Linked DNA regions of Sinorhizobium fredii USDA 257. The protein of the gene in region 1 interacts with the protein of each later gene in a pairwise test. Links are inferred from orthologs where the notes say so. Each region holds a gene or a part of one and is shown on either strand. Other genes may lie near its edges. The genes, in order: ligA and leuS.

The links.
Region 2: the proteins of ligA (region 1) and leuS interact in binary tests that used the Escherichia coli proteins (3 or more experiments, as listed by UniProt). The link is inferred for Sinorhizobium fredii USDA 257 from one-to-one orthologs.

The regions. Positions count from the first base shown.
Region 1 is NC_018000.1:4,655,476-4,662,641, reverse strand. Bases 2,176-5,166 are described here. They hold ligA (NAD-dependent DNA ligase LigA), read left to right. Parts: upstream 2,176-2,589; coding sequence 2,590-4,743; downstream 4,744-5,166. Other genes in these bases: USDA257_RS21850 (VOC family protein), read right to left, coding at 4,852-5,166; recN (DNA repair protein RecN), read left to right, coding at 2,176-2,421. Also shown: USDA257_RS21865 (outer membrane protein assembly factor BamD), read left to right, coding at 1-712; more of recN, read left to right, coding at 748-2,175; more of USDA257_RS21850, read right to left, coding at 5,167-5,256; panC (pantoate--beta-alanine ligase), read left to right, coding at 5,626-6,501; panB (3-methyl-2-oxobutanoate hydroxymethyltransferase), read left to right, coding at 6,504-7,166. UniProt on the Escherichia coli protein: DNA ligase that catalyzes the formation of phosphodiester linkages between 5'-phosphoryl and 3'-hydroxyl groups in double-stranded DNA using NAD as a coenzyme and as the energy source for the reaction.
Region 2 is NC_018000.1:6,089,217-6,096,537, forward strand. The notes cover bases 1,316-4,461. They hold leuS (leucine--tRNA ligase), read left to right. Parts: upstream 1,316-1,630; coding sequence 1,631-4,261; downstream 4,262-4,461. Other genes in these bases: USDA257_RS28530 (YggS family pyridoxal phosphate-dependent enzyme), read right to left, coding at 1,316-1,418; lptE (LPS assembly lipoprotein LptE), read left to right, coding at 4,248-4,461. Outside these bases: USDA257_RS28525 (AMP-binding protein), read right to left, coding at 1-607; more of USDA257_RS28530, read right to left, coding at 759-1,315; more of lptE, read left to right, coding at 4,462-4,778; holA (DNA polymerase III subunit delta), read left to right, coding at 4,792-5,826; USDA257_RS28550 (ParB/RepB/Spo0J family partition protein), read right to left, coding at 6,167-7,057; USDA257_RS28555 (ParA family protein), read right to left, coding at 7,090-7,321.

The DNA.
Region 1 (7,166 bases):
GCTGTATAACCAGGGCCTCGCCAACCTGAACGCCGGCAAGACGACGGAAGCGGGGCGCAAATTCGACGCCATCGACAAACAGCATCCGTTCTCCGAATACGCCCGCAAGGCGCTGGTGATGAACGCCTTCGTCGCCTACCGCAACGGCCAGTATCAGGACGCCATCAACTCGACCAGCCGTTATCTGAACCTCTATCCTCAGTCGGAAGACGCGGCCTATGCACAATATATCCAGGGCCTCGCCTACACGAAGCAGATTCCGGCAGTGACGCAGGACCAGAAGCCGGCCCAGAAGGCGATCGACGCGATGCAGGTGGTCGTCGACAAGTATCCGGACTCCGAATATGTCGACGACGCGCAGGCCAAGATCCGCTTCGCCCGCGACCAGCTCGCCGGCAAGGAGATGCAGGTCGGCCGCTACTACCTCGAGCGCAAGGAATATCTTGCCGCCATCTCGCGTTTCCGCGTCGTCGTCGAGCAGTATCCAAACACCAACCAGGTCGAGGAAGCGCTGGCGCGTCTCGTCGAGGGCTATTTCGCCATGGGCGTGACGGCAGAAGCCCAGACGGCGGCAGCGGTTCTCGGGCACAACTACCCGGACAGCCAGTGGTACGCCGATTCCTATAAGCTGCTGCAGTCGGGCGGTCTTGAACCGCGCGAAAGCGGCACGTCCTGGATCGCGCGGGCGGGCAAGAAACTCATCGGCGCCTGACTGTCTCAGCGCTGCCAAGGAAGATATGACACCGGATGCTCGCCCAGCTCTCGATCCGCGATATCGTCCTGATCGAACGGCTTGACCTCAGCTTCGACGCGGGGCTCTCGGTGCTGACCGGCGAAACCGGCGCGGGCAAATCCATTCTTCTCGACAGCCTGTCGCTGGCGCTTGGCGGCCGCGGTGACGGTTCGCTCGTGCGCCATGGCGAGGAGAGGGGGCAGGTGACTGCCGTCTTCGACGTCCCGCCCGGTCATGCGGCGCGGCTTCTGCTGCGCGAAAACGGCATCGACGATGACGGCGACCTGATCTTCCGCCGGGTGCAGTCGGCGGACGGCCGCACCAAGGCCTTCGTCAACGACCAGCCGGTGAGCGTGCAATTGATGCGCCAGGCCGGACAGGTGCTCGTCGAAATTCATGGCCAGCACGATGATCGGGCGCTTGTCGACATCGACGCGCACCGCGCGCTGCTTGATGCCTTCGGCGGGACCACCGAGGCGGCGCAAGAGGTCGGGACGCTTTATCGCGCCTGGCGAGACGCCGAGCGGGGGCTGAGGAAGCACCGCGAGCGCGTCGAGGCGGCAGCACGGGAGGCGGACTATCTGCGCTCCTCCGTCGAGGAACTGGAGGCGCTGGCGCCAAGGGATGGCGAGGAGGAGGAACTCGCCGAAAGCCGGGCACGCATGATGAAGGTCGAGCGTATCGCCGGCGACATCAGCGAAGCATCCGAATTCCTGAACGGCAACGCTTCGCCGGTGCCGCTGATCGCCTCCCTGGTGCGGCGCCTCGAACGCAAGAGCCACGAGGCGCCGGGCTTGCTGGAAGAGACCGTCGAGCTTCTGGACGGGGCGCTGAACCAGCTCTCCGACGCGCAGATGGCGGTGGAACGGGCGCTGCGCGACACGGAATTCGACCCGAAGGAACTGGAGCGCGTCGAGGAGCGGCTTTTCGCGCTGCGCGCCGCCAGCCGCAAATATTCGGTGCCCGTCACCGAACTGCCGGCGCTTGCCGTTAGGATGATCGCGGAGCTTGCGGATCTCGACGCCGGCGAGGAGAAACTGAAACAGCTCGAAGTGCAAGTGGCCGCCGCCAAAGCGGCCTTCGACGCGGCGGCACGCGCTGTTTCGGAAAAGCGCCACAACACGGCGACCGCGCTCTCGGCCGCCGTCATGGAAGAGCTGCCAGCATTGAAGCTCGAGCGCGCCCGTTTCATGGTCGAGGTCGCCAGCGATTCCAACTCGCCGTCGGCGGAGGGCATCGATGTCGTCGAGTTCCATGTTCAGACCAATCCCGGCACGCGGCCGGGGCCGATCATGAAGGTCGCTTCGGGCGGCGAGCTTTCGCGTTTCCTCCTGGCGCTGAAGGTGGCGCTCGCCGATCGCGGTTCGGCGCCGACGCTTGTTTTTGATGAAATCGACACCGGCGTCGGCGGCGCCGTTGCCGATGCCATCGGCCAGCGGCTGAAGCGGCTTTCGAAGACCGTTCAGGTGCTTTCCGTCACCCACGCACCCCAGGTTGCCGCGCGCGCCGCGACACATCTGCTGATCTCGAAGGGGCCGTCGGCGCAAAGGGCCGAAATGATCGCCACCCGCGTCGCCCGCATGGACGACGAGGCGCGCACCGAGGAAATCGCCCGCATGCTCGCCGGCGCCTCGATCACCGAGGAGGCGAGGGCGGCGGCAGCGCGGTTGCTGGCGGGCAACGGCTGACCGCAACCACCTTTCTTTCGCGCAGGTTTACTCTACGGCGCCGCGCGTCTTTCAGGCGCGCAAAGCTCGCCGTAGCACTTTGAATTGCTGGATGATTTTCTCCTCAAATTGATTCCGATTTGAGGAATCATGCAGTAAAAACGACTCGCAGATCCGGAGTCGCCATCCATGCTGAATGAGAAGAAGCCCGTCGAGCAACTGACCGAAGTCGAAGCAGCGGAGGAACTCACCTTCCTTGCGGCGGAACTTGCGCGCCACGATGCGCTGTATCACGGGCAGGATGCGCCGGAAATTTCGGACGCGGACTACGATGCGCTGAAGCGCCGCAATGACGCGATCGAGGCACACTTTCCGGCGCTGATTCGCGATGACAGCCCTTCGAGGAAGATCGGTGCGGCCCCGTCGCTGACCTTCAAGCCCGTCGTCCACGCCCGGGCGATGCTGTCGCTCGACAACACCTTTTCCGATGAGGACGCCCGCGATTTCGTCGCCGGCATTTACCGCTTCCTGGGCAAGCTGCCGGACCATTCCATTGCCTTTACGGCCGAGCCGAAGATCGATGGGCTTTCCATGTCGCTGCGCTACGAGAACCGGCGGCTGGTGACGGCGGCAACGCGCGGCGACGGTACGACGGGCGAGAACGTCACCGCCAATATCCGCACGATCCGGATGATCCCGCAGACATTGCCGGCCGATGCGCCCGATGTCGTCGAGGTCCGCGGCGAGATCTATATGGCGAAATCCGATTTTGCTGCGCTCAATGCGGAGATGGCGGCGCAGGCCAGGCCGCTCTATGTCAATCCGCGCAACACTGCGTCCGGGTCGCTGCGGCAGCTCGATGCCAAGGTGACGGCGAGCCGCAAGCTGCGCTTTTTCGCCTATGCCTGGGGGGAGATGTCGGCCATGCCGGCCGATACGCAGTTCGGCATGGTCGAGACGTTCAAAGCCTGGGGCTTCCCGGTCAATCCGCTGATGCAGCGAATATCCTCGGCCGACGAACTGCTCGAGCACTATCACCACATCGAGCGCGAGCGGCCGGATCTCGACTACGATATTGACGGCGTCGTCTACAAGGTCGACCGGCTCGATCTGCAGGCGCGCCTCGGTTTCCGCTCACGGAGCCCACGCTGGGCGACGGCGCACAAGTTCCCGGCCGAACAGGCCTTCACGCGGCTCAGGGGCATCGACATCCAGGTCGGCCGCACCGGTGCGTTGACTCCGGTTGCGCGGCTGGAGCCGATCACAGTGGGGGGAGTCGTCGTCACCAATGCGACGCTTCACAATGAGGACTATATCCGTGGCGTCGGCAACAGCGGCGAGCCGATCCGTGAGCGGCGCGATATCCGCATCGGCGACATGGTCATCGTCCAGCGGGCAGGGGACGTCATCCCGCAGATCGTCGACGTGGTGATGGACGAGCGGCCGGAGGCGGCGGAGCCCTACAGGTTCCCGACCACATGCCCGGTCTGCGGCAGCCATGCGGTGCGCGACATCAACGAGAAGACCGGAAAGGTGGACGCGGTGCGCCGCTGCACCGGCGGCTTCGTCTGCCGGGCCCAGGCCGTCGAGCACCTGAAGCATTTCGTCTCGCGCCACGCCTTCGACATCGAGGGGCTTGGATCGAAGCAGATCGAATTCTTCTTCGAAAGCGAGGATTCGGCGCTGTCGATCCGCACCGCGCCCGACATCTTCACGCTGGAGCGCCGGCAGGAGGCGTCGCTGGCCAAGCTCGAAAACATCGAGGGTTTCGGCAAGGTCAGCGTCAGGAAACTCTATGAGGCGATCAATGCCCGCCGCTCGATCGCGCTCCACCGCTTCATCTACGCGCTCGGCATTCGCCATGTCGGCGAGACGACGGCCAAACTGCTCGCGCGTTCCTATGGCAGCTATGAACATTTCGGCGCGGCGATGGTCGAGGCGGGGAGCCTCGTCGGCGACGCCTGGAACGAGCTCAATAGCATCGAGGGGATCGGCGAGGTCGTCGCCCGCGCCATCGTCGAATTCTACAAGGAGCCGCGCAATCTCAAGGTCGTCTCCGACCTGCTCGAAGAGGTGACGCCGGAAAGTGCCGAAACGCGAGTCACAACGGACAGCCCCGTCGCCGGCAAGACGGTGGTCTTCACCGGCTCGCTCGAAAAGATGACGCGCGACGAGGCCAAGGCGAAGGCGGAAAGCCTCGGCGCCAAGGTGGCGGGCTCGGTCTCGAAGAAGACCGATATCGTGGTGGCCGGCCCCGGCGCCGGCTCGAAGCTCGATAAGGCCCGCGAACTCGGCATCCAGACCATGGACGAGGACGAGTGGCTGGCGCTGATTGGTGGTTAACTCCGGGCTTTCAATTAGGTGTGGCAGCGCTCCATGGCGCAGACGCGCCGCTTGAGTACTATGCCCTCGGCTGGATCCAACTGTCCTCTGACGAAAATACTCGGCTGATCAGCCCTGTTGTTGCGCCGACATATCCATCCACATGAACTCCCAGACATGGCCGTCGGGATCCTGGAAGCTCACGCCGTACATTGATCCGTAGTCGATCGCCGGCTTCCACGGCTTGCCGCCGGCGGCGATCGCCTTGTCGAACATTTCGTCGCATTCGGCCCGGCTCCCGGCGGAAAGCGCGGTGATAACTTCCGTGGCCCTCGCCGTGTCGCTGATCTCACCGATGATGAAGTCGCGGAAGCGCGGCTCGGTCAGAAGCATGGCGAAGATGTTGTCGTCGATGACCATGCAGGCGGCCGAGTCATCCGAGAACTGCTCGTTGAAGGTGAAGCCGAGGGAGGAGAAGAATGCCCGGGAGGCTTTCAGGTCCTTGACCGGCAGATTGACGAAAATCATGCGCATGGGGTGCTCCTCGTGACTGATGTTGGTCTCTGCCGACAAGGACGAAACACGACCTCGCCGGCCGACAGGCGGAAGTGAGATCTAACTGGCGTCCCGGCACCGACTGTCAAGCATCGAGATCGGTCCGGCATCGGCGTGTAATTACGAAGCGAGGATAATATCCACTGCTCCAAGGCAGGCCGCCGGCAATCGACCTGCTGTCCCTCTCGGCGATCCCCCTTCGCACCATTTCCATTTGTGTTTTTGCGCTGCACAAGATAGACCTTGCAGCCAAAATTTGTGCAATTGCCTTTTCGCGGGGCTGGCCGCTCGCCATATCAGCGAAACGGGACGTTTCTTTCCCGTCCCGGCGGATTGGAGGGTCCGGAGATGAAGACCATAACCATCATCGCCGAGTTGCGCGCAGCCCTTGCAGAGCACCGGCGCGGCGGTAAATCGATCGGCCTTGTTCCCACCATGGGCTATCTTCATGTCGGCCACATGGAACTGGTGCGCCGCGCCCGCGATGAGAACGACGTGATCGTCGCCAGCATTTTTGTCAATCCGCTGCAGTTCGGCCCGAATGAGGATCTCGCCAAATATCCGCGCGATCTCGCCCGCGACGAGGCGATGCTGTCCGAAGGCGGCGTCGATTTTCTTTTCGCTCCGGGTGTTGCCGATATGTATCCGCATCCGATGGAAACCGTCGTCGACCTTCCGAAGCTCGGCTCCGAGCTGGAAGGCTCGGTGCGCCCCGGGCATTTCGCCGGCGTTGCGACGGTGGTCACCAAGCTCTTCAATATAGTCCAGCCGGATCGCGCCTATTTCGGCGAGAAGGATTTCCAGCAGCTCCAGATTATCCGCAGGATGGTCGAGGATCTCGCTCAGCCTGTTACCGTCATCGGCGTGCCGACCGTGCGCGAAGCCGACGGGCTCGCCTGTTCTTCACGCAACGTCTATCTCACTGCGGATCAGCGCCAGGCCGCCGCGATCGTGCCGAAGGCGCTGGACGAGGCCGAGCGGTTGATCGCCAGCGGCGTCACCGATCCGGCGGCTGTCGAGAAGGGCGTCACCGAATTCCTATCGAGCGAGCCGTTGGCGCGACCTGAGGTCGTGGCACTCCGCGATCCGCAATCGCTTGAGCCGGTCAGCGAGATCGGCGAAAAGCCGGTGCTGCTCCTGCTCTTCGTCCGCTTCGGCGCGACGAAGCTGCTCGACAATCGCGTCATCGCTCCGAAATCCGCCCGTTTTGCAAAGGTTGCCTGAGAATGAGCGTCCAGACCACGAAGCGGCGGCTCAGCCCCGCCAGTATCGAAGCCTTGAAGGGTGAACGGCCGATCGTCAGCCTCACCGCCTATACGACGCCGATCGCGCGGCTGCTCGACCCGCATGTGGATTTCCTGCTCGTCGGCGATTCGCTCGGCATGGTGCTCTACGGTCTCGACACGACCGTCGGCGTCACGCTGGACATGATGATCGCCCACGGCCAGGCGGTGATGCGCGGCTCTGAGCGCGCTTGCGTCGTCATCGACCTTCCGTTCGGATCCTATCAGGAATCGAAGGAGCAGGCCTTCCGCACTTCCGCACGCATCCTGAAGGAAACCGGTTGCAGCGCGGTCAAGCTCGAGGGCGGGGCAGAAATGGCTGAGACGGTCGATTTCCTCGTCAGCCGCGGCATTCCGGTGCTTGGCCATGTCGGGCTGATGCCGCAACTGGTCAACACCACAGGCGGCTATCGCTCCGTCGGACGCAACGAGAAGGAAGTGGCGAAGATCCGACGCGATGCCAAGGCGATCGACGACGCCGGCGCTTTTGCAATCGTGGTCGAGGGTACCGTGGAACCGGTCGCCCGCGAGATCACCGCGACCCTGCGTTGTCCGACCATTGGAATTGGCGCATCGCCGGCTTGCGACGGCCAAATCCTCGTCTCC
Region 2 (7,321 bases), 1.4 Mb from region 1 along the record:
GCATGTCGCGCTGGAAGATGAGGCAGTGGGCGGGCTTGTTGCTGGCGATCTCGATCGCCTGATCGAGCAGCGGCTTGTAGGCGACGGTGCGGCCGGGCTCCAGCCCGCAGCTTGCCGAAACGACGAGCCTGGCCTGGCAATCATCGATCCGGACGGCGAGCTCATTGGCGGCAAAGCCGCCGAAGACGACCGAATGGACCGCGCCGATCCGCGCCGCCGCCAGCATGGCGATCGCGGCTTCAGGGATCATCGGCATATAGATGATGATCCGGTCGCCCTTGTCGATACCGAGCTTTCCATAGACCGCCGCCATTGCCTTTACGTCGGCGAGCAGCGCCGCATAGGTGATCTTTTCGGTCCTGCCGGTGACGGGACTATCGTAGATGAACGCCGTCTGCTCACCGCGGCCCGCCTCGACATGGCGGTCGAGGCAATTGTAACAGGTGTTGGTGACGCCATCCGGAAACCAGTGCCCGTAAGGCCCACGCTCGGCGTCGAAGATCCGCCGCGGCCTTTCGACCCAGTCGATCGCCTCCGCGGCTTCGGACCAGAAGCCCTGCGGATCGGCTTTCCATGCGGCATACACATCGGAATAGCGACTTGCCATTTCCGTTCTCCTCCACTGACCTTCCGGACGGATGGCCCGACTCCTCTGTGCTGGAGGATAAGCCCGTGGAGGCAAAGGGAAAGCCCGACGAAAGGGTAATGGTCGGAATCGAGACGAGTGCGGCTCTCTGCCGCTCTCCAAGCTCTGCCAATCAGCGCGCGCCGAAGATCGCCGAGCCGACCCGGACGCTGCTGGCGCCGAAAGCGATGGCCGTTTCGAAATCGCCGGACATGCCCATGGAGATCTTGGTGAGACCGCACTTGGCCGCGAGTTTCGCAAGCAGGGCGAAATGCGGACCCGGATTCTCATCGAGAGGGGGAATGCACATCAGGCCCTCGACATCGAGGCCAAGCTCCAGGCGGCAGAGATCGATGAACGCGACGGTCGCCTCCGGTGCTATGCCCGCCTTCTGCGGCTCGAGACCGGTATTGACCTGCACATAAAGCCGCGGCTTGCGGCCCTGCCGCTCCATCTCGGCGGCGACGACGCGGGCGATCTTCTCTCGATCGATCGTTTCGATTACATCGAAGAGCGCGACGGCGTCGGCCGCCTTGTTGGACTGCAGCGGGCCGATCAGGTGCAGTTCGACATTGGGCGTCTCGCGCTTGAGCTCCGGCCACTTGCCTTGTGCTTCCTGGACGCGATTTTCACCGAATACCCGCTGGCCGGCAGCGATCACCGGTCGGATCGCCTCTGCGTCGAAGGTCTTCGAGACGGCGACGAGCGTGACGACGCCTTCAGCCCGCTTCGCCGCCCTTTCGCTGGCGCGAATCCGGCTCAGGACATCGCCCAATCGTTGCTGTACGTCCATTCTGCGCTCCTTGCGGTGTCGAGGCTCACATGCGGATTATTGAAACTTGCGACACTTGCCAAGCCCGGCGACGGTAATGGCCGCCGAATGGGCCAAAGTGCCGTGTCCTGGCCCTGAAAACTTGACGGTCCGGCGGTTTCATGATGAAGGTCAGGCCAGCTATTACGAGGGCGCTTTGGACGCCGCAAAATTTCCGGAACATCGACAAAGACATGGCTACCGAACGATATAATCCGCGTGATGCCGAACCGCGCTGGCAGCAGGAATGGGACGCAGGCAAGGTCTTCGAGACCAGCAACGACGATCCACGTGAAAAATATTACGTGCTCGAGATGTTCCCCTATCCGTCCGGGCGGATCCACATGGGCCACGTGCGCAACTATACGATGGGCGACGTCGTAGCCCGTTACAAGCGCGCCCGCGGCTTCAACGTGCTGCATCCGATGGGCTGGGATGCCTTCGGCATGCCGGCCGAGAACGCCGCCATGGAACGCGGCGTGCATCCGGCCAGCTGGACCTACCAGAACATCGCCTCGATGAAGGCGCAGCTCAAGGTCATGGGCCTGTCGCTCGATTGGAGCCGCGAATTCGCCACCTGTGATCCGGCCTATTATCAGCGCCAGCAGCATCTCTTCCTCGATTTCCTGGAAAAGGGCCTGGTCTACCGCAGGCAATCGAAGGTCAATTGGGACCCGGTCGACAACACCGTGCTCGCCAACGAACAGGTAATCGACGGCCGTGGCTGGCGCTCGGGAGCGCTGGTCGAACAGCGCGAGCTGACGCAATGGTTCTTCCGCATCACCGATTTCAGTCAGGATCTGCTCGACGCGCTCGATGGTCTGGATCAGTGGCCGGAAAAGGTGCGGCTGATGCAGAAAAACTGGATTGGCCGCTCCGAGGGCTTGGCTCTGCGGTGGGAACTTGATCCGGCGACGGTTCCCGGCGACAGCAGGGAGCTGACCGTCTATACCACGCGTCCCGACACGCTGTTCGGCGCCTCGTTCCTGGCGATCTCCGCCGACCATCCGCTCGCCAGGGAAGCCGCTGCCAACAATGCGGCGATCGACGCCTTCTGTGAGGAATGCCGGCGCGCCGGAACATCGCTCGCCGCCCTCGAGACGGCCGAGAAGAAGGGGGTGGATACCGGCATCCGCGCCAGGCATCCGTTCGACCCGGATTGGGAGCTGCCCGTCTATGTCGCCAATTTCGTGCTGATGGACTACGGCACGGGCGCGATTTTCGGCTGCCCCTCCGGCGACCAGCGTGACCTTGATTTCGCCCGCAAATACGACCTGCCGGTCGTGCCCGTCGTGATGCCGAAGGATGCCGATCCGGCAAGCTTCACGATCGAGGACGAGGCCTATGTCGGCGACGGGGTCATGATCAACTCGCGCTTCCTCGACGGGCTTCCCACGGAAGAGGCCTTCGAGGCCGTCGCCTCGAAGCTCGAGAAGGAGACGCTGAACGGCGCCCCGCGCGCCGAACGCAAGGTGAATTTCCGCCTGCGCGACTGGGGAATCTCCAGGCAGCGTTATTGGGGTTGCCCGATCCCGGTCATCCATTGCGAGGATTGCGGCGTCGTTCCGGTGCCGAAGACCGATCTGCCCGTGGTCCTGCCGCCGGACGTCACCTTCGACAAGCCCGGCAACCCGCTCGACCGGCACCCGACGTGGCGGCATGTGGCCTGCCCCGAATGCGGCAAGGACGCGCGCCGGGAAACCGACACGATGGATACCTTCGTCGATTCCTCCTGGTATTTCACGCGTTTCACGGCGCCCTGGGAGGACAATCCGACCGATCCGAAGGTTGCCAATCACTGGCTCCCGGTAGATCAGTATATCGGCGGCATCGAGCACGCGATCCTGCATCTGCTTTATTCGCGCTTCTTCACCCGGGCGATGAAGGCGACCGGCCACGTGGCACTGGACGAGCCCTTCAAGGGGCTGTTCACGCAGGGCATGGTGGTGCACGAGACCTATAGCCGCGGCGAAGGCGCGCAGCGCGAATGGATCACGCCCGCGGAAGTCCGCATCGAAGAGATCGACGGCCGCCGCCGCGCGCTGCTCGTCGAAACCGGCGAGGAAATCGCCATCGGCTCGATCGAGAAGATGTCGAAGTCCAGGAAGAACGTCGTCGATCCGGACGACATCATCGGCTCCTATGGCGCCGACACGGCACGCTTCTTCGTGCTCTCCGATTCGCCGCCGGACCGCGACGTGATCTGGTCCGAGGCGGGCGTCGAGGGCGCCCACCGCTTCGTCCAGCGCGTCTGGCGCCTAGTCGGCGAGGCTGCCGAAAACCTGCGCGGCGTAAATGCCTCGCCGGCTAAGGAAGGCGAGGGCATGGCGATATCGCAGGCCGCCCATCGCACTCTGCGCGCAGTCGAGGCTGACTACGACAAACTTGCCTTCAACAAGGCCGTGGCGCGGATTTATGAGCTCGTCAACGTGCTGGCCGCGCCGCTCGCGCAGGTTGCCGCGGGCAAGGCCGACCCGGCCGTCACCGCCGCTGTCAAGGACGCCACGACGATCCTGATCGACCTGATCGCGCCGATGATGCCGCATCTCGCCGAAGAGTGCTGGCGCGAGATCGGCGGCGCGGGGCTGATCGCCGAGAGATCATGGCCGGCCTTCGACCCGGCGCTCGTCGTCGAGAACGAAATCACCTTGCCGGTGCAGATCAACGGCAAGAAACGCGCCGATTTGACAATCGCGCGCGACGCAGATCAGAGTGCGATCGAAAGCGCCGTCCTCGCACTTGACGCCGTAAAAGCGGCGCTCAACGGCGGCAGCCCGAAGAAAATTATTGTCGTGCCGCAAAGGATCGTCAATGTCGTCGTCTGAGAAAGCTGGCCTTCGTCTCCGGTTCCTGGGCGTGCTTGCCGGCACGTTACTGCTGACGGCGCTGGCCGGCTGCCAGGTCCGTCCGCTCTATTCCGACGGTCCGACCGGTGCGACCTCTGTGGCGCTTGCCTCCATCGAGATCGCGGAAGCGGACGATCGCGTCGAGCAGGAAGTCCGCAATGCATTGATCTTCCTGGCCTCGGGTGGCCAGGGCGAGCCGGTCAACCCGCAGTATCATCTCGCCCTCAATGTTTCGCACCGGACGATGGGTGTGCTTTACGACGATGCGGAGGACCGGGCGAACGCCGGCCGCATCGTCGTCAAGGCAGACTACAATCTGACGAGGACGGCAACAGGCGAGACGGTGAAGGCGGGCTATCGCTCGGCGGTCGCGCTCGCCGATTTCCCGGAACAGGAATTCGCAAAGGTTCGCGCCGTTCGCGACGCCGAGAATCGCGCCGCCAAGGAACTGGCGGAACTCATCGGGGCTGATATCGCCGCCGCTCTCGGCCGCTGACGCCGGTATTCGGATGAGCGAGGTCAAATCGCACGAATTCGACAGCTTCCTCAACCGAGGCGCGTCGAACTACCGCCTTTTCCTGCTCTACGGCCCCGACCGTGGCCTCGTTTCCGAGCGTGCCGCCCAGCTTGCCGGCCGCTGCGGCGTCGCTCTCGATGACCCCTTTGCCGTCGTCAAGCTTGATGCAACGGAGTTGCAGCAGGGCGCCGGCAGGGTGCTCGACGAAGTCAATGCCATCGGGCTTTTCGGCGGCGATAAACTCGTCTGGATCCGCGGAGCCTCGAGCGAGAAGGCGATCGGCGAAGCCTTGCAGATTCTTGCCGACACGCCACCGCCCGGGAGCACGCTGATCATCGAGGCGGGCGACCTCAAGAAGGGCGCGGCGCTCAGGAAGATTGGCGAATCGTCGCGGGCCGTCGCCTCCATCGCCTGCTACAGCGACGACGCCCGCAGCCTGCATGCTCTCGTCGACAAGGAACTTTCGGAGGCGGATCTGCGCATAAGCCCGGCGGCACGCGAGCGTCTACTCGAAGCGCTCGGCGGCGACCGCATGGCCTCGCGGAACGAGGTGCGGAAGCTCGCACTCTATTGCCGTGGCAAGGATATGGTCGACGAAGAGGACGTCCTCGCCATTGTCGGCGACGCCAGCGCCATTTCCGTCGACGACGCGGTGGACGCGGTGCTGCAGGGCGACGTCGATGCACTGCTGCACGCCATGAAGAAGATCACCACCTCGAAAACGCCGCCCTTCCTGGTGCTCCAGGGCTGCCTCAGGCAGTTTCAGCAACTGGATGCGATGCGCGCCGAGATGGACACAAGCCGCCAGTCGGCGAGCCAGGTGGTTGCAAGCCTCGGCCGCGGCCTTCATTTCCGCCGCAAGCCGATTGTCGAGGCGGCGCTCAAGCACTGGACCACGCCGGCGATCCGGCGTGAACTGGGACGGCTCCAGGCAACAATTTACCAGAGCCGCGCGCGACAGAGCCTGGAAGAGAGTATGGTGCTGCAGAATCTCCTTGCGATCGCGATACAGTCGGCAAAGCGGTGATCGGTGTTCCCACAGCGTTGGCGGGCCTCTCGATAAATCCGAGCGAGAGTGTTCGAAGCAGCTAGTTGCCACTGATCTCGACTAGGATCCGCCTGTGGTTTTCCCCTCCCCAAGGCCTGCCATAAGGGGCCCACAACGGGGAGGCGGTAAGTGCACCCCGCAACCACGAGCCCATTCCGACCGCTGCATTTTGTGCAGCAGGCAAAAATCGGAGCCGTGCAGCCGAGATGACTCCAACGTGGGAGCCCGCGAAACCGCCGAGATTTGGCGGATGCAGTGCGGCATCGCAAGTCCCTCCCTTTTGGGGAGGGGTTTGGAAGGAGCTTATGAAACCCAGCCCCTAACGTCGCTCGAGTAGCCGGCAAATCTCTTCGAGCTGATCGAGGGTCTTATAGGCGATCCGCAGATGCCCTCCGGATGCCCTATGGCTGACGGTCACCTCTAACCCCAAGCTGTCCGACAGGGTGCGTTCCAGCGCCAGCGTATCGGCATCCTTCTCATCGCGCTGCCGGCTCTTGGCGAAATTCGGATCGTTCTGGGCCTTGATGTCGTTCTGGGCCATGCGCTCCGCTTCGCGCACCGACAGGCCCTTGGAGACGATCGAGCGTGCCAGCGCCACCGGATCGGAGGTCGGGACGAGGGCGCGCGCATGGCCGGCCGACAGGCTGCCGTCGGAGAGCATGTCGCGGACCGGTTCCGGCAATTTGAGAAGCCGCAAACTGTTGGCGACATGGCTGCGGCTCTTGCCGATGATGTCGCCGAGATCGTTCTGCGTATAGCCGTGTTCGGCGATCAGCTGCTCGTAGCCAAGCGCCTCTTCCAGCGGATTGAGATCCGAACGCTGGACGTTCTCAACGATCGCGATCTCGAGGGCCGTCCGATCGTCCACATCGCGCACGATCACCGGTATTTCCGTGAAGCCGGCAAGCTGCGCCGCCCGCCAGCGGCGCTCACCGGCGATGATCTCGTAACGCTCATGACCTATGGTGCGAACCACGACAGGCTGGACGATGCCGTGCTGGCGAATCGAACTGGCCAGATCTTGCAACTCCGCTTCGTCGAATTGGCGACGGGGGTTGCGCGGGTTCCGGGAGACGAATTCGATTGGCACGCGGCGGTCGGGATTGACCTGGCTTGCAGGCGCCGTTCCACTTTGCAACGGCTGGTCCATTTCGCCAATCAAGGCGGCCAAACCGCGGCCGAGGCGCCTCTTGGAGCTGTCGTCGTTCATTCTACACCCGATTAATTACGATACCGAAACGTTTACGCCGCCTTTCGCTGGCGCTCACGTTGGATAACTTCTGACGCCAATTGCAAATAGGCCTGGCTTCCGGCGCATTTGAGATCGTAGAGAATCGCCGGTTTGCCGTAGGACGGGGCCTCGGAAACGCGCACGTTGCGTGGAATCAAAGTGTGATAGACCTTTTCGCCGAGGTGGGTCCGGACATCGCTGACCACCTGCTGTGCCAGATTGTTGCGCGAGTCGAACATGGTC